Regions from separate parts of the Paenibacillus sp. FSL R7-0297 genome, predicted to be linked through region 3. Evidence: riboswitches for the same ligand, from Rfam matches in the RefSeq annotation. Region 3 holds a riboswitch; each other region holds the start of a gene.
What was found. Region 3 has a riboswitch for cyclic di-AMP ahead of MKZ24_RS20085 (APC family permease). Riboswitches for the same ligand answer to the same signal wherever they lie in the genome.

Region 1 (6,652 bases), 3.6 Mb from region 3:
ATATCCTGATTCTGCTATTTATCTACCGGCTGTTCTGGGGCTACTTCATGTACAAATTCATTAAAAGCGCCGTCATTCCGGTACTGCTGCGTTATCCGGATGCGAACGCCGGCGGCAGTAGCATAGGCAGGCTGCTGTATTATATTGAAGGGCAGACTGCATTGCACACGGACCCGGACGTCCGGCAATGGCTATGGCTGCTCCTGGCACTGACTGTGTTGCGGCTGCTGCTCTCCCCCTTTATCCGGGCGGGCCTGCTGCATGAGCTTCACCAGGAACGCGCCGGGGAGCGCGGACTGTTCTTTTTTCCCGGGATGAAGCGTTATGGTCTGCCTGTCCTGCTGTTCAGTCTCGTTGAATGGGCGCTGGTCCTTCTGCCGCTCTATTGGCTGCTGCCGAAGATGTACCGTCTGCTTCTGAACGGCATTCTCGATTATCCGCTGCTGCTGACGCTCGTGCCTTATGTGCTGGGCTGGCTCATCTACCTCTTCCTTATCCGCAAGCTGCTGCTGTATATGCAGTTTGGTTATACTGCAGGCACGGGCATGCTCCCTTCGCTGCTGATCTGTCTGAAAGTCCTTCTGCACTCCATCGGGATATCTGTCATTTTGGGCGCAGGAAGTCTGGTGATGCTGATCCTCTGCGGCGCTGCAGCGCTCTTCTTTCCGGGTCTCCCGGCCCTGCTCCTGCGCCAGGCTGCCCCTCTGCCATCCACTCTATTCAAAATGTGGGGCATAGCCGCGCAGTATCATCTCTGGTCCAGTAAATCATTCCCACAATAATCGGCCGCCAAAACGGCATACTAAAAGAGTCATCGCCCCTCTGGTGAGGTGCATGACTCTTTTTTGTTTACAGCTGCGACAAGTGCATTTGCAAAACTGTAAATCCTTTGGTACAATGATGCCTGTACTACTAGTAACAAATTTGTAATCTTTCAAATGGAATTATGCAGCTATGTAACCGAAGCCATTAACCTTATGTCGATATGTCACTATTCTGGTGCACAAAACGCCGAATTCCCAGCACCGGGGAGTGGGGGAACCATATTTTGGGTGAATTGATCTCGCTTTAGAGGGGTCATAGGGGAACCTTCTACCGAATCCTTAAGCTAACCTCGCAGGCCTTGGAAGGAGTACATCTTTTGAGAAGTCAGAACTTTAAGAAGAAATGCACCACAGCAGCGCTAGGTCTTGTGATGGTATTTACACTCGGAGCGGGCAGCGCTTTCGCAGATTCCAAAATGGATACTGTGATCTCAAAAACCATTGGAACGTCATATAAAACCGGGGGCACCAGCACCAGCGGCTTTGATTGTTCCGGATTCACCAAATACGTATTCAAGAGTATCGGCCTGACCTTGCCGCGCACCTCTAAGGCACAGTACAGCGTTGGAACAGCCGTATCCAAGAGTAATTTGCGTTCCGGTGATTTGGTATTCTTCAATACCCTGGGCAACGGAGTTTCCCATGTCGGTATTTATGTTGGCAATGGAAAATTCGCACAATCCTCCACTTCGCGTGGTGTAACCATCAGTTCGCTGAGTCAGGCATACTGGGCCAACCGCTACGTTGGCGCTAAAAGAGTAATGAGCACAACAGCCTACCAAGCTGTCGCTTACGATTGAACCCTTGAACATTTCCTCGAATATTTGTACCTCTAACATCTAAATGTAACTTATACGAGCCCGGTTTTGATTATTGCCGTAATCATTTCCGGGTTTTTCCTTTTCCTTATTCTACCTTTTACACTCATCTGCAGGCCCTGAAACACCTTTTTATCCCAAATCCAAAGAAAATTCATCAACAGCTCACCCGCTGCGTTAAATATGAGTCTTTCTATGCAGCTATAACTCTAAAAAACGCAAAAAAAATGCATTAATATGTTATAAGTGATTGCCAAGCGCCCTAGTCTTTGCTACAATTATCGCAGTGAGCTTTTAGTAACATTTTTGTAATTATTGAATCGCTTTTAACAAAGGTTTTGTCATGTATTGAATAACAGCTAATCCTAATCAACAGTCGTGCCGAGTTCCCTAAAGATTTAGGGAAACGGGGGAACCAACTTTGGGTGAATTGACCTCCTATTCTAAGAGGGGTCATAGGGGACCTTCAACCGAACCCTTAAGCTAACCTCGTAGGCATTTGGAAGGGGTATTTACTTTTGAAGAAGAAGCTAGCAGCCGCAGTACTAAGCTTTTCCATCATCTTCACCATTGGAGCAGGAAGCGCTTTCGCGGATTCCAAAATGGATAAAGTTATCGACAAAGCCATCGGGACCAAATACGTATCCGGCGGTGTATCCACGAACGGTTTTGATTGCTCCGGATTTACAATGTATGTTTTTGATAAGATCGGAATTAACCTGCCCCACCAATCCGGCTCCCAATATCAGATGGGCACTGCTATATCCCGTGATGAGATGAGACCGGGCGATCTTGTATTCTTCAATACAAGCGGCAAAGGCGTTTCCCATGTCGGTATTTATGTTGGTGACGGTGAGTTCGCACATGCTTCTTCCTCGCGTGGTGTAACCATCAGTTCGCTGAGTGACAGCTACTACGTCAACCGCTACGTTGGCGCCAAACGGATTATGAGTACAGATGCTTACAAGACTGTAGCTACTGATTCCGAAGACAATGACGATGTGCAATAATTTGTCCTAAATATAAGCGCTTTTCCAGGATTTTTGCCGAAATCTTGGAGGAGGGCTTATTTTTTTGTCTATAAAATTACTTACCCCGCTCTATATTTGTAAAACATCAATTCGGCCCTTTCCTAAAATATTTTTTGGCGTTTGTCAAGTTCCGGTCTATCTGCAAGGTTTTTGCGTCGTATCCTGCTCATTTTGTATATAATATTTATAGAATGAAGTAATGTTCCCTTGAAAGGTGGCCTCCGCTTATGATAAGTTCTCCGGTATCTTTTTATGTTGTTGCTATGGAGTCGCGGCATGGCGCTGAGATCTGTGAGTGGAACTATAGGCCCCCGTATAATATTTACGGCTGGATGCCCTGGGAGCAGATGCAGGCGCTCGGTGTTGAATTCGGTGATCCGCAGCTGCGCAGCGAACAATACGTTTCCATCGTGAACGGACAGGGAATCCTATGCGGCTTCGCCCAGCTGTTCCCTATGGAGGGTGTAGTCCGGCTCGGAATCGGCATGCGGCCCGATCTGTGCGGTCATGGCATGGGACATCTCTTCATGAAGGCCATCGTTCAGGCGGCTCTGTTGCGTTATCCGGAACGGGAGATCGATTTGGAGGTACTGACCTGGAATCAGCGGGCCATCCGTGCTTACCAGAAATGCGGATTTACCATAACGGATACTTATGAACGAAGAACTCCATCTGGCGATAAACCATTTTATTGTATGGTCTATGAGAAATAGCATTCCACTTCTGTATGTATGCAAATTTCCCAGGAGTTTCGTTCATTTTTTTGACACAAATACTATGATAACGCTTCACCATCCGGTATAATGAAGGAAGCAGCTTACATGAAGGGACGGATGCAGATGCAGAAATGGATCATGAGCGGTTTGTTTTTTGCCGCCTGTGCCTTTGCCGTGGTCTTAATGTTTACCCTGCCCGGCAAAGCCGAGGTGGCTGAAGAGAACAAGCCTACAATGCCTGAGGTTGTGCTGGACGCAGCCAGCGCGGAGGCCCTGGTAAAAGCCAACTGCATCACCTGCCACGGGGATCAGCTTCAGGGCGGTGTAGGGCCGAACCTGCAGCAGGAGGGCGCTCAGCATGACGCGGCGCAGATTTACAGCATTGTGACCAAGGGACGCGGGCAGATGCCTTCTTTCAAAGACAAACTAGCCCCTGAGGAAATTGCGAATGTCGCTTTATGGCTGGCCGAGAAGAAATAATAACATGCCCAAAGCAAAATGCCCGCTGCAAAAGATACCTGGTATCCTTGCACGGGCATTTTTATGGATCAGGCAGTACTGTCATTTCCATAAGGATCCTGTCCTCTAACGGTTTTTCTCAAAAGCCTCGTTAATTTCATTGGCCTGGCGGATATCCAGCTTCTGCACATCTGCAGGCAGACGCACGATAACGGTCTTGTAATCAATGGTGATATGCGGGTGATGGTCGAACGCTTCCGAGATCGCAGCAACCTCATCTACAAAGGCAATTCCCTTCATATATTCATTGAACATATATTTGCGTACCATAATATCCTCTTCCAATTTCCAGCCTTCCAGCTTGCCGATCTGCTCCCGCAGTTCTTCCTCTGTAAATGGCAATTTGTTTCCTCCCTTGCTTAATTAGCTACATCACAGCAGTCCTGTCTTTTAAATAAAACATCCCTCAGCTTCTTAAAGTCCAAGGGATGTGCCGGGCCAAAGATTTTTTTCGATTAAATGTATTCTTAAATCCCGGCCAATAGTACTTCTTATCCCAATTTTAACATGGGCAGATGCCTGGGGACAAACTCCGCTCCGCGGCTGCCTCCAGGCTACACCAGAACGACCGACGCCAAATCCTCGTCGCCGAGCAGAATATTGATCCGGTGCGTTTCTTTATCGTACATTACAACACCGCTTCCGACCTTAATCACCGGCTCATTGCCCAGTGCGTAGAACAGATCCTCCGCAAGCGCCTCCCATACCTCCAGCTTCGACTCCTCCGGCAGGTTCTCCCACTCCTCTGGCTCCATTTCGAAAAAAATATACCCGTCGGAAATCCGTCCGACTGCGCTTGTCAGCTCAACCAGAATTTCACTGTAATCTCTGCCATGCTTTACTCCCACGTCAATCACTCCGTTTTCTTCGCTGATGAATAATTACTTACCTTATCCATTATAGCCGAAAAAATCACTTCACAAAAAAGGGAATGCTGTCGATAAATAAGAATATACGTGATTTGGTTACGTGCAGAGTGTCCTCCCGCGGTTCAAGGATGATAAACGCGGTATAGTCGGATCACTTCTTAATTCTCATGGACGAGGTGCATAAATGGAAATTTCAACAATACTAGGACTGGTTTTTGGTCTGATCGCAGTAGTCTGGGGGATGGTACTCAAGCATGCTCCGCTTGAAAGCTTGAACAATCCTGCCGCCTATGTAATTATCTTTCTTGGTACGGCCGCCTCAATCTTCATGGCCTTTCCCATGTCGGAAGTCAAGAATTTCCCTAAGCTGCTGAAGATCCTATTTGTGAAGAAAAAGATGGTCGGCAAGCCCGAACTGATTACAATGTTCATGGAATGGGCATCCATCACCCGCCGTGAAGGACTGCTTGCACTGGAATCCAATGTCGATGAAATCGAAGATAATTTCCTTAGAAACGGCATGCGGATGATTATCGACGGTAATGACCAGGAATTTGTCCGCGATGTATTAATGGAAGATATTCACGCTACAGAAGATAGACATAAAGCCGGCGCCTTAATCTTCTCCCAAGCCGGGATGTACGCACCTACGCTGGGGGTACTCGGGGCTGTTATCGGGCTGATTGCCGCCTTGGGTGATATGAGCAACATGGACGTCCTGGCCCACGCGATTGCCGGAGCCTTCATTGCTACTCTGCTGGGGATATTCACCGGTTACGTAATGTGGCACCCTATGGCCAACAAGTTAAAACGTATTTCCAAACGCGAGATTGAAGTCCGCCTGATGATGGTAGAAGGTCTGTTGTCTATCCAGTCCGGGGTCTCCACCATTGCTATCAATCAGAAGCTTTCCGTCTTCCTTACTCCGTCCGAACGGGCCAAGCTAAGTGAGAAGGAGGGCGCCTCGAATGAGCAAAAAGACTAGGCATGAGGAGCACGAAGAGCATGCCGATGAATCCTGGCTGCTGCCCTATTCCGATCTGATGACCCTGCTGGTTGCTCTATTCCTGGTTATGTATGCCATGAGTGCTACGGACGCCCAGAAGTTTGAGCAAATGGCCCAAGCGTTCAATTCAGCGCTCAGCGGCGGTGGCGGCGTACTGGAATTCCGCTCGGATTCACCTACTAGTACTCAACTTGACCAAGGCAGTAAGGATAAAATGAATAGTGTTCTAGATAAAAATACAGGCACCGCCGAGATCTCCAAACTTCGTGCCAAAGAACAGGAGGATCTGGAGAAGCTTAAGGAGCAATTCGATCAGTACATCAAGAATAACGGAATGACTGATTTGCTCAGTACAAAGCTGAATCAGTCCCAGTTAATGATTACAATCAGCGACAACGCCTTATTTGCTTCGGGACAGGCTATGGTCAAGGATGACTCCCGCCAGCTGGCCAAGTCAATCTCGACGATGCTGCAGCAGTTTCCCGATTACGATATATTAGTGCAGGGACATACGGATAATATTCCTATCTCCAATAGCAGCTACTCCTCCAACTGGGATCTTAGCGTGGCCCGTGCCCTTCAATTCATGAAAATCCTGCTGCTTAACCCCAACCTGGACCCGGTTAAGTTCAGTCCGATCGGATACGGGGAATATCATCCCATCGCTGAGAATACGACTGCCGCCGGACGCGCCAAGAACCGTCGTGTAGAAGTTTCCGTTCTCCGCAAATACAAAGATGCAACAACAGAACCAACTGATGTTGCCGCTCCCGGTAAATAAGGCAAATATTCATAGTACATCAAGCACAAAGAGCTGTTCCAAAGGCCGTTATTCAGCCTTCCGGAACAGCTCTTTATTTACTCAATTG
Region 2 (6,652 bases), 4.1 Mb from region 3:
ATAAAGCAGAGGAATATTTTCGTCAAGTAATTGAAAATGTCCCCAAACCATTTCATAGTAAATTGCAATTGTTAAAAATAACTTATACTACAAAGACTGAAGAAGCAAAAGAACATTTAATAGACATCTTTAAATCCTTTGATGAAAATCGTCAGCAGGTAAGTATATCCATTGTACTTGCGGCTTTTAATGAACTTAAAAAAACTGAGTTTAAAGAAGTTATTGACGAATATTTATTTAACGGAACTCTTTTTGAAGAAGCGATATCTATGTCTTCTATTTGGGGATTCACGCAACCGTATCAAGTTATCACTGAGATTGGCAAGACAATATCTTACCATGATCCGACAAGATTTATTAAGATTATGGAGATGATACCAGAACCTTCTGAAGAGTCATCTACTGATTATATGTTGTTTTTATCAGGCCAATTATACAAGGAGCTTGGCAAATGTTATAGGCAAGTCGAAGGTTTGAATTCTGAGAAAGGCCAAAGTGCGTTTGAATCATCAAAAATATTCTTTGAAAAAATGTTCAAAACAAATAGCTTTCAAAAGACCCAGATTTGCGAGTTGTACCAATTATTAGCGTTACCTTCACTTGCAATAAGTAAATTAGAAGAGGTACCAATTAAAGATAGAGACAATAGCTTTTGGCACCATCGATACTCTCTGTCATTATATGATCTATCTGATTTAGGTAATGCTCTATTAGAGATTAATACTGCAATTGATATAATTAAAAAATCTGAAGAACGGTTCAGAACTACTTTTCTTAATCACAAAGCTCAAGTATTAACTGCACTTGGTGATCAAACTAATGCACTAGCGATTTATCAAGAAGCGTTAAAATTCTGTACAAGTGATAAGTTTAGAAATTCAATTGAAACAGCTATAGGAAACTTATCTGGAACTCCAGAAAAATAATTAACTTCAACTTCTATGTAGATTGAACTTGAAAATATACAAAAAGGGAAAAGTGGTGTAAGGGGATTTTGGAACTGTAGGAGCGGAAGCGTCCGCCTTTGTCTGCGGATTTCCACCGCGAACAGCGGTACGAATAAAAGAAATCTGTAGATAACAGCGGCCGGAAGTCCAAACATTCTCTGGAGTCACGGCCCATCCCTAAATAGTGAAATCACAAGTTCAATCTATATAGTTGACTATTTTAACGAATTGACCAATTAGTGTTGAAATACAAAAAAATATATCGCAGTATGAGGAAATTATAGTTAAGGTCGGTGTATATAATGGAAATTAACCAAGAAATTGACTTGCATTCACCCTATGTCTATATAGACTGGAATGTAGTCAAGTATATAAAAAATCCGAGAGCAAACAAGCTAGCTTTAGATATGGAGTTCGGAGAGATTGTTCGTAAAATAAGTAAAAAAAAATATAGGCTCCCTTTTAGCCTCGCGCATATTAATGATAGAATAAACCGATTTAAACCTGAATATGAAATGGAAGTTCAAGGAGATTTGGAGTTTCTCGAGAAAATTACTGACGGTTGGGTGATTGGTTGGAGCGAAGAGTTAAGCCGCATAATACTTTCAAAGATATCACCAGTCAGATTATTTAAACAAGAAATACTTAAACAAGCAGATAACAATGAGAAGAACACTCTAAACCAATTACTCACTAATTTTTTTTCATCTGTAGATTCATACAAAAATCTACGTGATAGGGTAATGGAATTTGTTAAAGAAAGCACAGATCGGAATAATATGGAGTATAGTTACCTGCTTAAATATATGTCGCCTATTCTTGATTTATTAGATGTTTCTGATATAGAAAAATTGAAAGCAGGATGGAAGGATGCTGTTATTCAATGGTCTAAAATGAATTCAAAGGAACCGTTACCTATTGGATTGTTGCTCAGCAATGGCTACATGCTGCTAGACTTTCACCCTTTGTTTAAAGAAGGCATTACTGAAAAAAATACATTAGATAACATTCTTCGAGATGAGAATCATGCATTCTGGGGTATGGGTGCAGAATATTTTATTTCTGAAGATAAAAAAACATTGAAAAAAATTAAGTTCTTATATGATGCATTTGAAATTAAAACAAAGGTTTTATCTATGAGCCAATTCGTCGCAGTTTTTAGTTAGTGGATTGAAAATGAATTAAGATGTCTAACATATTGATTTAATGGTGTAAGATGCTTATTTTAAGCATAGAATAATGCCTTCTGAATAAATCTGATTTATACATGATAAAAACACGCCTTATCTGATTTCAAGTTGTCGATAGTCTGATTTGGGTATTAAAAAAGCATCCTTTTCGGCGTCTTTTTGTCCGATCTATAATGGCTGCTCACAGTCCAAAGATAAACAAAGTACTACTTACCTTTTGGGGAGTGTTTAGAATGGATAAAAAGAAACAGGAATTCGTGATGATGGTATTCTCGGGTCTGATGCTCATTATGCTAAGTCTGATAACCCCGTCTAACGGATCTGAAGTGCGTATATATTTTAAGGGATTCATGACAGGGGGCGGGATCATCGTATTGGCGCTGGCCGTCTCGATGTTCCTTAAGAATAAGGGATTTAAGAGCATGAAATAATTTGTGGATATAGGCAAGGCTGCTTGCTTTCGCTCAGGAGCTGATCTCGTCGCTGGGCGGAATCCTCAAGCTGAATGTAACGATTATGGTCTCCGGTCAGGCCGGAGCACTCAGCCAAGTGCCCGAACTGCTGGAGCAGGCAAGGCAGGCGATGCGGTACCGGAATCTATCCGAGGCGCATCAGGTCTCGTTTGTTTTTCTATGAAGCTTGTTTCCCAAAACTCCGTCATAGCCCGGTCTCCTTTAATTTCACTAAATAGTTATTACAGACATATTATATCCACGATAAAACTGATTTGCAATGTTATTGTTAATCCTCGTATCTAAACAGATAGACTTATGTGAAGCGGGGGATAGGATGTTATTAATTAGTTGCATGTAAGTGATTTAGCGAATCAACCGGATTGGGCTTATGAATAATGCTGTTCTATAGAGTGATCACAACCCCCCCCAAACTGGTTAAAACCCCGCAGATAGTGTACCTTAGTAATATTAGTAATTAGGAGTGGTGATTTTTCGTGAAAAAAAGTAGACAAACCCCCGTGCTGGTCGCGGTCTCCATCCTGCTGATCATTATCAGCAGTCTGATCCCGTCGGACAAATCAACCTGGCTGGGAGCACTGCAGACCATCTTGCTGGGCGTCGGGCTGCTCGGATGCTGCATGGCTTTTTGGCGGTTCGCTAAGGGCGGCAAGGGCAAGCGCTGATTTCTGGAATGGAGCAGACAGCATAGGCAAGAACAGGGTATGGGTTGGTTAGTGAATTCAATACAAGTGTTAGTGTTTTAAGCGCTGGCACGAGAGCAAATAGAGAGCCGTGGCGGAAGCTGCGGCTTTTCGTTATTGTCAGGCAAATGTACATTGCCAAAGGCGTGCATGTGTATAAGTTGGGAGCTTCAGTGAGCGTAACCTGGAGCCTTAAGGGAATGAGAACTTATTAGCTTGCCGTCAGCGGAATTCTCCCATACGTAGTGCTACGCGGACTGAGAGGACCTTATTTTGTGAAAAAGCCTGCTTTTTTGCTCGTTGCGGACTCAGGAGCGCTTATATTGTTCGATGGAGCTCAAAATGAGGCGAAACGGGTTAGTTAAGGTCCTCTGAGTCCGCATGGATCGCTGAATGGCCTGACCGGACGAAATAACGGATCTACAGTCCGCATAGATCGCAGCAGCCTGCCTGAGTCTATTGGTGCAGGCCCCAGCAGCTTTCCCTATCCCGCCGACGGACGCGGGACAGCTGGCCGCGCAGCAGCCATATGTTCGCGAATCTCTCTGAGCTGCGCTTTCAGCTCAGGAACGCTTCGCTGCAGGATGAGGCTGATCTCGGGCAGCGGCAGCTGGATGCCGTACCATAAGGCGCTGGCAATCTGATCCTCCCAGGTGAGCAAGGCAGAAGAGCAGCGGCCGCGGTCTTGAGCAACCAGCGAGCATTGCCGGATGCATTCCCTGTAGGCGGCAAGGGAGAAGTCCGATTGGATGCTACCCTTTAGCCAAGGCTCAAAGAGTGCCGCGAATGTGGCAGTTGTGGCTTGATCGGCGCGGGTGCCCTTCTCCAGCAGAAGACAGCTAAGTGCATATACGGTTCCGCTGTATTGCTCAATATAGCCGGTGAATCCGGCAGCGGCAGCTGCCTTGGTCGATAATGGGTCTGGCATGTGGACACGTTCCTTCCTGAATGTGGGCGATTTTATTGTTTGGATATATAGCTGATTGGTTTGCCGAAATGCTGATCCGCCGGAATAAGTGCGCAAAAAACCGCAGACAGAGGAGGACCTCTGCTGCGGTTTTGTTACAGGCGTAAGAAGCCTGGGGCAAAATCGTGGCGGATCAAGATCTCTCTCTTTACGCTTACGGGGTTAGCTGTCGGATTCGGACGGTGAGAGTCGCCCTACCTTTTGAGACTGCGCAATTGAAGTCTCCTTCGGATTCACCCCAAGTAGGCCTGCGGCCTGATGGTTCCCCCGTTTTCCGCTTGGCGGAAATTCAGCGTGCATTCACATTATCGCTGTTAACTTTCAACACGAATCATACCCTTTTAGGATTGTCTTTGTAAAAATGGAAAAGAGTGCTTCTGCGCCGGATTTGCAATAAATTGCTGCTTCGCAAGGAATATTGGAGACTAAAACCATATATGTGGCCGGTTATCATCCGTTTATCTCGCTCAATCGCCGTTTTTTATTTTTGGGAGGCAGTGGCAGGGGAACTCCGGAAATATTAATGCGTTAGACGGAAATACCGTCGATAATGGATTTTTGAAAAATGGTGTATTAGTGAGTAATCGGGAGATAACGGGAGATAAATGTTATTGTATGCGTTACCCGTCAGGCAAATAGATTCGTGATTGTGTTATTAGGGTAATTATGGCGGTTTACAAATTGTCCCTGAATTAGAGTCTGATTTTACGAAAATGCTTCCGTTCTAGCCCTGCAAACGATACATCCCGGAGGGCCTAATTCCCGCTTTCCGAATGCTTGACTTGGACCATACTCCAGGGATTATCATTTGATTCTGTAAGGGCAGACTGTCAATAAAGAGGCGCTGGATCTGCTGGAACCGTCATCGGTGGATGCCTTCGCCCGGCGGTGTGGAAACGGAGTGAAGCTATGACGGAGTTTTTTCCCGGCAGAATAATTTTGAACCCTAAAAAGGTGCCGGCCCTGCTGGGAGGGCGGCACCCTTTTGCATACGGGTAAGCTTATTAACGACCAGCTGCTTCAATAAGCTCCTGAAGCTCAGGAAGATTGAAGCCCTTGACAGCCCGGTCTCCGGATACGGTGACTGGAACACCCATGAAGCCCAGCTTCTCGACTTCTTCCTGATAGACAGTACTGGTCATCACATCTCTGACTTCGAAGGGAATGCCCTTGCTCTCAAGCAGCTGCTTCACCTGATTGCAGTCGCTGCAGCCGGATGTGGAATAGATGATTACGTTCTGGCTCATTGCTCCACAGCTTCCTTGATGGCGCCACGGGTGATTTTCCAGTGGGAAGTGTTCCAGCGGACCTCACCATCCTCCAGCAGGAAAATCTGCGGCGATTCATGCTTAATCCCGAAATCCTCGGCAATCTGATTGGAAACCGGACGGTCTTCGATAACATGTACAATGGCGGCAGGCGTGTCGGAATTCTGTGTATAGGCCTGGAACTCCTCATTTGCTTTGGCGCTGATCGGGCAGGTGGTGCTGTGCTTGAAGAGCAATTTTTTGCCGGGTTGCCCTACGTATTGTTGCAGTTCATCCAGTGTATGGATTTGTTGAATAGACATCAGAGGATCACCTTTCTGGAATAGAATTTTGAAAGCATCTTGTCAACAATTGTGTTGTTAACAACTATTATTCTTGATTGTAACATAGTTCAAAATTAAAGCAAAAGAATGTTCAGCAGGCTTATCCCCCCCTCCCTTGGGGGATGTTGTTAAAGGCTAAATGCCATGCTAATGTGTGAGAGATGCAGTAACGCTCTGCGCATAAATAAGCAGGTATGAGGGGTGTGCAATTCATGAAAAGGGTCGCTTTTGTTACCGGTGCTGACCGCGGGCTCGGGTTTTACATGGTACGCTTTCTTCTGGAGAATAAGTACACAGTTTTTGCTGGCCAGTATTTAGCAGAATCGGAGGCTTTGGGAGTTTTGCAAGCGCAATACCAGGACATGCTGATGCTGGTCCCTCTTGATATCGGCAGCGCAGAGAGTGTGAAGGAAGCAGCACGGAGTATTGCCGGCAGTACGGGCCATATCGATATTATTATCAACAATGCCGGTATTATCCACCGCGCAGACAAAGCAACAATACTCGTGGATATGGATGATGAGGCCATGGCGCAGCTCTATAATGTGAACACACTCGGTGCGCTCAGAGTGAGCAATGCGCTCATGGGATTGCTGCTGCAGAGCAAACAGCGTCTGATTATTAACATCTCCTCAGAGGCCGGCAGTATCAGCCGGAATAAAAGGATTAATATGTACGGCTATTGCATGTCGAAGGCGGCGCTGAATATGCAGTCCTCGCTGATGCACAACCATCTGCGTATGCTGGGCGGACAGGTCATGGTCTTCCATCCCGGGTGGCTGCAGTCTTGCATATACGGAG
Region 3 (6,652 bases):
TAAGCCGTCTCCTTAACAGGATTATTACTTGCTTCTAATTGATTATCATTCTCATTATCGCAAATATATGAATATTGTACAAGCAGATAACGCGTAATCTATACTGGACGCCCTCATCTATCGCTCCATTTAAAAAAGGTGCAGATCATCGTATCCGGGGATACAAGGACCTGCACACTCTCTACCGGCAAAAGCTGATTACCGGCATTTGAACGCTGCTTATTTTACAAGACTGCTCAGAGCATCATCAATTGTTTTGGAGTTAGCTATAGGACCGCTGTACAGCCAGCTGGTTGATCTGCCAAACTCATGAACATTCCCCGCCTTAACAGCCGGAATCCCCTTCCAGATCGCGCCATCCGTAACTTCAGCAGCATCCGCCCCGTCACTGTTCACAAGGATGATATGATCTGCAGTCAGCTCAGACAATTTCTCAAGTGAAATGGGATTCCACGTTGCTCTGGACTCTGCAGGAATTTCGGTAACCAGATTCGGAAGCTTCAGGCCAAGGTCACCATACAGGACTGCCCCGCTGCTGCGGGTTTCATCTACTATATAGAAGTTCTTGGATACCAGCCAGAGGATGGCAACAGACTCATCGCCGATCGCAGCAGAGATTTTTGTTTTGGCTTCCGCCGCTTTTTGATCATAGGCAGCAATGGCTGCTTCAGCTTCCGGCGTTTTGTTCAGTAGCTCACCGATCTGGAGCAGCGATTTGCGCCAGTCTTTACTGATTTCATCGCCGAGTACATACGTAGGTGCGATTTTGTTCAACTGATCATACAGACCGTTCTGGACTGTGCCTTCCGATTGTACGATGTGGAAGTCCGGTGCAAAACTAGTTACGGCTTCGAGTGGAAGGTCATAGCTGATGGTTGGAACATCCTTAAGCTCAGCTGCGAGGTAATCCTGAGTGCCGTTTGTCACGGACCATTGGGCAACCGGAGTCACGCCGAGTGCGACCAGATAGTCTTCCAGATAAGAAGCAAGCACACGCTGCGGGTTCGCAGGGATAGTGACTTTATGTCCCATGGCATCCGTTACTGATTGGTCTACCGCTGGGGCTGTCGTTTCTTCCGGTGCAGTTGTAGCTTCTGCAGTTGTTGCAGGTGCCGTAGTTGCCGCTCCTCCGTTATTGACTGCATTGTTATTCCCGCATGCGGATAGTAACAACGTCGTGGTCATGAGTCCGGCCATAGCCAGCTTCATGCTTGTTGATCTTTGCAGGTTGAACGAAAACATATAATACCCCTCCTGTATATACATTCATTATTGGTCAAAGGTGATTGTGGCCTTCGCCTCACATAAACTGATGATATTGATTCTCATTCTCTCTGTCAACTAAATTATCTGGTTCCATGTACACTCACACTGCGCATAACAAAAAACGGCTGCTCCCGCAACCTGCGGAAACAACCGTTTTACATATAAAGGGTATGTCTATTTGTGCAAATGATACGGCACAGTTGCTATAACGATATCCTTCTGATTCATCAGATAAGAGCGGATGAACAAGCTGGTCTGATTATGCAGAATCGCCTGCCACCAATGCTTCGTAACAAATTGCGGAATGAGTACAGTAATATGGTCTGTTGAAGCGGTTTTCCACTCCACCGTATCGATGAATTTCACCAGCGGGCGGATGATGCTGCGGTAACGCGAGCGGAGTACAATCAGGCGAACCCCAGGGTTCCACTCTTCCCACTTCTGTTCCATTTTGTGAATCTCTTCTTCATCGAATCCGACATATACAGCCACCACATTCTCAGTCAATGACTTCGCATAGCTGATTGAATGCAGTACCGCGCGGGTGACACCGGCAACAGGTACAACCACTGTGCTTCCTTTAATGCAAGGTTTATCCGTAGCCGGACAAATGCGCAGCTGATCGGCAATATTCATATAATGGCGGTGAATCCGGTGGAACACGATGATTACAAGCGGCAGGAAGATGAAGGCCATCCATACACTCGAGAATTTAGTAATAATGAAGATGAGCGTAATGGTCAAGGTTGTGAGCATGCCTACTGTATTCACTGCGAATTTGCTCTGCCAGCCCTTAGGCTTGGTTCTGTACCACTGGACCATCATGCCAAGCTGTGAAAGGGTAAACGGAATGAATACCCCAACGGCGTATAATGGAATCAACCCTTCGGTATTACCGTGAAAAGCGGCTACAAGCACAGCCGACATTACGCCGAGGAAAATAATGCCGTTGGAGAATCCCAGCCGGTCTCCGCGTACCATGAAGGCGTGGGGTAAATATTTGTCTTTGGCGAACATGAATGCCAGCAGCGGGAATGCCGAATACGCTGTATTCGCCGCCAGGAACAAGATTACTGCGGTGATGCCTTGGATGAAGAAGTACAAACCGCCGCGGCCAAAGGTAGACTCGGTAATCTGCGACACAACCGTTGCTTTCTCGTTCGGCATGATACCGTACCAATAAGCCAAAAGCGTAATCCCCGTGAACATAGCCCCGAGAATCAGACCCATAAGCACCAGTGTTTTAGCCGCATTTTTCTCAGCCGGTGCTTTGAAGTTAGGGATCGCATTAGATACAGCTTCTACCCCGGTCAGTGCCGAACAGCCGGAGCTGAAGGCCTTAAGCAGAAGGAACATACTGACATTCGATACCGCCGAGCCGATCTCAGGAACCTGGGCATGAGCACCGCCGGTTGCATACTTGAAGACTCCCGCGATAATCAGCACAAAGATGGAGACGACGAACAGATATACCGGAATGGCTATGAATGAAGCTGATTCAGTAACCCCCCGCAGATTGACAATCGTTAAGAGCAGAATGACAGTAACCGCTATAAGTACACTATGATTATGAAGACCCGGGAACGCTGATGTGATCGCATCCGTTCCCGCCGAGGCGCTTACCGCCACCGTTAAAATATAATCCACCAGCAAAGAGCCTCCGGCAAGCAAGCCGGTATGAACCCCGAGATTAGTTTTGGCGACAATATAGGCGCCTCCGCCCTGCGGATAAGCAAAAATGGTCTGCCGATAAGACAGGATTAAGATGACCAGCAGGCCCAATACGGCTAATGCAATTGGCAATGAGTACCAGATAGCTGTGAAGCCTGCGGCCACGAGTACAATTAAGATTTGTTCTGTTCCGTAGGCTACAGACGAGAGCGCATCAGAAGACAGGACAGCCAGTGCTTTCACCTTGGATAACTTTTCATGATCGAGTTCGTTCGACTTCATCGGACGCCCGATCAATAGTCGTTTTACCTTGCTTACCATTGTAGTAACATTTCCTCTCTTTGTTAAGTTGAAACGGCAGTACCGCGCGCTGTTTTCATAAGTGGATTTCATAAATGCAGGCACAGAAATAGGCATACGGAAATGATCCGCATGCCTTGAGTGCATGGTCATTATCCCACTATTGCTTACGAGGTTAGCTGGCGGATTCGGGCTGTGGTAGCCCTACGGTTTTCGAGTCTGCTGACCCGCTTCCGATTCACCCCGTTGGCACTCGGCCAAGTTTGGTTCCCCCGTTTTTCCTTCCGGAAAATTCAGCGCATATTCAACTTCTCACAAGGACTAATATTAATCTACAATGACTCTTCCGTAAAGCGTTGAAACAAATGAAAAAAGAATGAAAAACAACCAAAACAACCAAATCCATGATCCGGTATGTCTTGATCTTTCATTCTCTTTCATTATCACTTTATCGCGTGATTTTACAGCATTTCTGCTTAATAATTTACACTCAATTTAAGGGAAATAGTTACTCTTCATTCTGCCTGACGGCTTCTTACTCACCTGCATCCTCTTTACGCCCTGTCCATAGCAGAATTGTGATTAATGCGAACGCAATGAGTGCCAGCAGCGGGATGGTGATGAATCCGAAATAATTCAGATAATCCGTGTTGCACGGGACACCGATTGTACATGGAAGCACCTTGCTAAGTGCCGGAATTTTCTGCTCTGCGTAATGATAGATCGAAATGCTTCCGCCAATCAAACTTAAGGGCAGCACATAAGGGATAATGCGCTTATCCCCCCGGTAAGTGGCGATTCCGAGCAAAATAAGCTGCGGGTACATAAATATCCGCTGAAACCAGCATAGCTTGCAGGGCTCATATTTCAGCACTTCACTGAGATACAGACTGCCTGCTACAGCAACAACCGAGACGAACCAGGCCAAGTAGAGACAATTCCGGCGGCAGAATGCAGAGAATTTATTCATTGTGCAGCCACAGCTTCCGCAGCTACCTTGATTTGAGCATCAATTTCCTCCATATTAAAAGGTTCATTCACCTTGACTCCATTCACAAACAGTGATGGCGTGTTGGTTACACCGGTGTCTGTGCCAACCTGGATATCTCTCTCCAGTTCGCTTTCATAGGTCTTGTCTTCAATATCCTTACGCAGCAGGTCGAAGTCAATGGGCAGTTCTAATTGCTGTGCCAGACTTACCAGGAAGTCCGGTGTTGCCCACTCCACCTTTTCTTCACCCTGGTTAGCATAGATGGCATCGAAGAATTTCCAGAAAGCCTCTTCATTCTGATGATATACGGACAGTGCCGCTAGTGAAGCTGTTCTCGAATCTGTACCAATAAAGGCCAGGTTGACGAAGTAAAAGGCTGCTTTATCCTGATTGACATACTCCTGAACGATTTGCGGTTTAATCACCCCGGTGAACTGGGCGCAAGCCGGACATTTGTAATCGCCGAATTCAACGATTTTGACTGGAGCATCTTCTTTGCCCAGCCGTGCCATTTCACTGTAATTGAAGTCAACGGGAGCCGCAGCAGATCCTGTGGTTGAGCCGTCCTTCGAGGCCAGCATGAATAATCCCACAAAAATAATAACGACTAACGCCACTGTACTCACGATCAGGATTCTCGTTTTCTGCTTCTGCTGCTCCTGCTCTGCCCGGCGTTTCTCCTGCTTGCTCATCTGGGGAAGCGCGACATTGTTCTTTTTCGGTTTGCTCAAAGAGAGTTCCTTTCTGTCCATAGGACTTTCGTGATAAAAGATAAGTTACTTTAAAATTATATAATTAAAGTTCTCTCCTTGGCAAACTCTACATTATACGGCTTTGGTAGTCGCAGGCACTCCGCTGTCTTCATTTTCTTGGTTGTAAATCAGCTCCGGCGATAAATCCAGCGACTGTAGCACAATTCTGAAAAAGAACTGGGTCCCGCCGCCCGGCGCCGGTTCCGCCCATATTTCTCCCTGCATAAGCTCCACCAGCTTCTTGCAAATGGCCAATCCCAGACCGGTACCCGGATATTTACGCGTGTGGGAAGCATCCACCTGGGAAAAGGATTGGAACAGCAGCTGCAGCTTATCCGGCGGAATGCCAATGCCCGTATCATGCACTTTGAATTGCAGCGTCTCAGACGCTCCCTCCAGGCCGCAGGACTCAACAGTAACTGTAACCGCTCCCGAAGGAGTGAATTTCACCGCATTGCCGATTAAGTTAACCAGGATCTGACGGATCCTTGCAATGTCTCCTACGAACTTGCCGGGAAGCCCCTCTTCTACAGACAGCACAAACGACAGTTGCTTGTCTCTGGTGATCACTTCGAACAGATCCATACACTCCTGCAGCAGCACATTCAGCTGAAACGGCTCCTGGTTCAACACGAGACCCTCTGCTTCCAGGCGGGAAATATCGAGAACATCACTCATTACATGGAGCAACGCCTGGCTGCTGGTACTCTGCAGCTTCAGCAGCTCCAGATGCTCGGGCTTGCTGATCTCTTCGGCCAGCAGCTGATTGATGCCGATAATTCCGTTCAATGGCGTACGGATTTCATGGCTCATTGTCGCCATAAATTCGCTTTTCATCCTGGCTGCACTCTCTGCCGCGTCCCGGGCTTGAATCAGTTCATGCTGGTACTGCATCAGGGCAGTGACATCCTCGGCAACGATATAGACCAGCTGTTGCTTATTGTGAAGCAATGGAAACACCGTTACGCTGCAGATCATCTGCTGGCCGTCCCTGGTGATTACCTTCAGCTCCAGCTTGGAGGACTTCCCTTGGGAGGCATTGCGCACAGCTTCCTTGACTGCGGCTTCATCCCTGGCACTGTACAGGATGTTCTTGAATTCCCCCAGTTCTTCTCTTCCGTATCCCGTGGTATACCGCAGGGAAGGATTAGCACTGATGATCTTCTTAAGGGCCGGATCAATACATAGCACCATATCCGGGCTATGCTCGAACAAGGCCATATAACGCTGCTCATTAAACGCTGCAAAGCGGAGTACATGCTGCCGGTCCCTATAGAGCAGGCCAAGCACAATCATCACAATGAATAAGAAGGAACCGCCCAGAATGATGCCCAGCAGTGATTCATCCAAGAGCGGAGCGCGACCTGTATACAAGAATGAGTCTACTATTGTGAAGGATGCACCGGCCATTGCAGAATAATGTATTCCTGTGAACACTCCGGTCAGGGTTAACACGAGCAGCAGTTTTTTGACACTAAGCATATTGTAGGCATTCTCCAGCCATTTCGGGTCGTAGGATGCAGTAATGACAGGGACAACCAGGGCGAATAGGATAGACAAAATAATGGAAGAGAACCCTTGTTCATACGTTGCCGATAGCTTCATCGCCAGAATGCCGCTGAAATGCATGATCAGGATTCCGCTGCTGAACAGCATACCGCCAAGACCCAGA

Region 1: it holds a riboswitch for cyclic di-AMP, as region 3 does, so the genes downstream of both, MKZ24_RS04170 (C40 family peptidase) here and MKZ24_RS20085 (APC family permease) in region 3, are expected to answer to the same signal.
Region 2: it holds a riboswitch for cyclic di-AMP, as region 3 does, so the genes downstream of both, MKZ24_RS01785 (hypothetical protein) here and MKZ24_RS20085 (APC family permease) in region 3, are expected to answer to the same signal.

What each region holds. Positions count from the first base shown of each region.
Region 1 covers NZ_JBBPAQ010000001.1:984,817-991,468, forward strand. The annotation lists gene MKZ24_RS04160 (hypothetical protein) at 1-782, shown strand, start outside; cyclic di-AMP (ydaO/yuaA leader) riboswitch at 1,000-1,138, shown strand; gene MKZ24_RS04165 (C40 family peptidase) at 1,196-1,624, shown strand; cyclic di-AMP (ydaO/yuaA leader) riboswitch at 2,012-2,155, shown strand; gene MKZ24_RS04170 (C40 family peptidase) at 2,161-2,652, shown strand; gene MKZ24_RS04175 (GNAT family N-acetyltransferase) at 2,901-3,386, shown strand; gene MKZ24_RS04180 (c-type cytochrome) at 3,513-3,869, shown strand; gene MKZ24_RS04185 (4a-hydroxytetrahydrobiopterin dehydratase) at 3,975-4,250, opposite strand; gene MKZ24_RS04190 (hypothetical protein) at 4,463-4,756, opposite strand; gene motA (flagellar motor stator protein MotA) at 4,962-5,762, shown strand; gene motB (flagellar motor protein MotB) at 5,746-6,564, shown strand.
Region 2 covers NZ_JBBPAQ010000001.1:424,603-431,254, reverse strand. The annotation lists gene MKZ24_RS01805 (tetratricopeptide repeat protein) at 1-926, shown strand, start outside; gene MKZ24_RS01800 (hypothetical protein) at 1,250-2,113, shown strand; gene MKZ24_RS01795 (hypothetical protein) at 2,371-2,568, shown strand; gene MKZ24_RS01790 (hypothetical protein) at 3,087-3,275, shown strand; gene MKZ24_RS01785 (hypothetical protein) at 3,778-4,221, opposite strand; cyclic di-AMP (ydaO/yuaA leader) riboswitch at 4,398-4,565, opposite strand; gene MKZ24_RS01780 (glutaredoxin family protein) at 5,265-5,507, opposite strand; gene ytxJ (bacillithiol system redox-active protein YtxJ) at 5,504-5,830, opposite strand; gene MKZ24_RS01770 (SDR family NAD(P)-dependent oxidoreductase) at 6,064-6,652, shown strand, end outside.
Region 3 covers NZ_JBBPAQ010000001.1:4,552,259-4,558,910, reverse strand. The annotation lists gene MKZ24_RS20095 (FecCD family ABC transporter permease) at 1-1, opposite strand, end outside; gene MKZ24_RS20090 (iron-hydroxamate ABC transporter substrate-binding protein) at 220-1,242, opposite strand; gene MKZ24_RS20085 (APC family permease) at 1,441-3,258, opposite strand; cyclic di-AMP (ydaO/yuaA leader) riboswitch at 3,387-3,546, opposite strand; gene MKZ24_RS20080 (disulfide oxidoreductase) at 3,773-4,207, opposite strand; gene MKZ24_RS20075 (DsbA family protein) at 4,204-4,959, opposite strand; gene MKZ24_RS20070 (ATP-binding protein) at 5,053-6,652, opposite strand, start outside.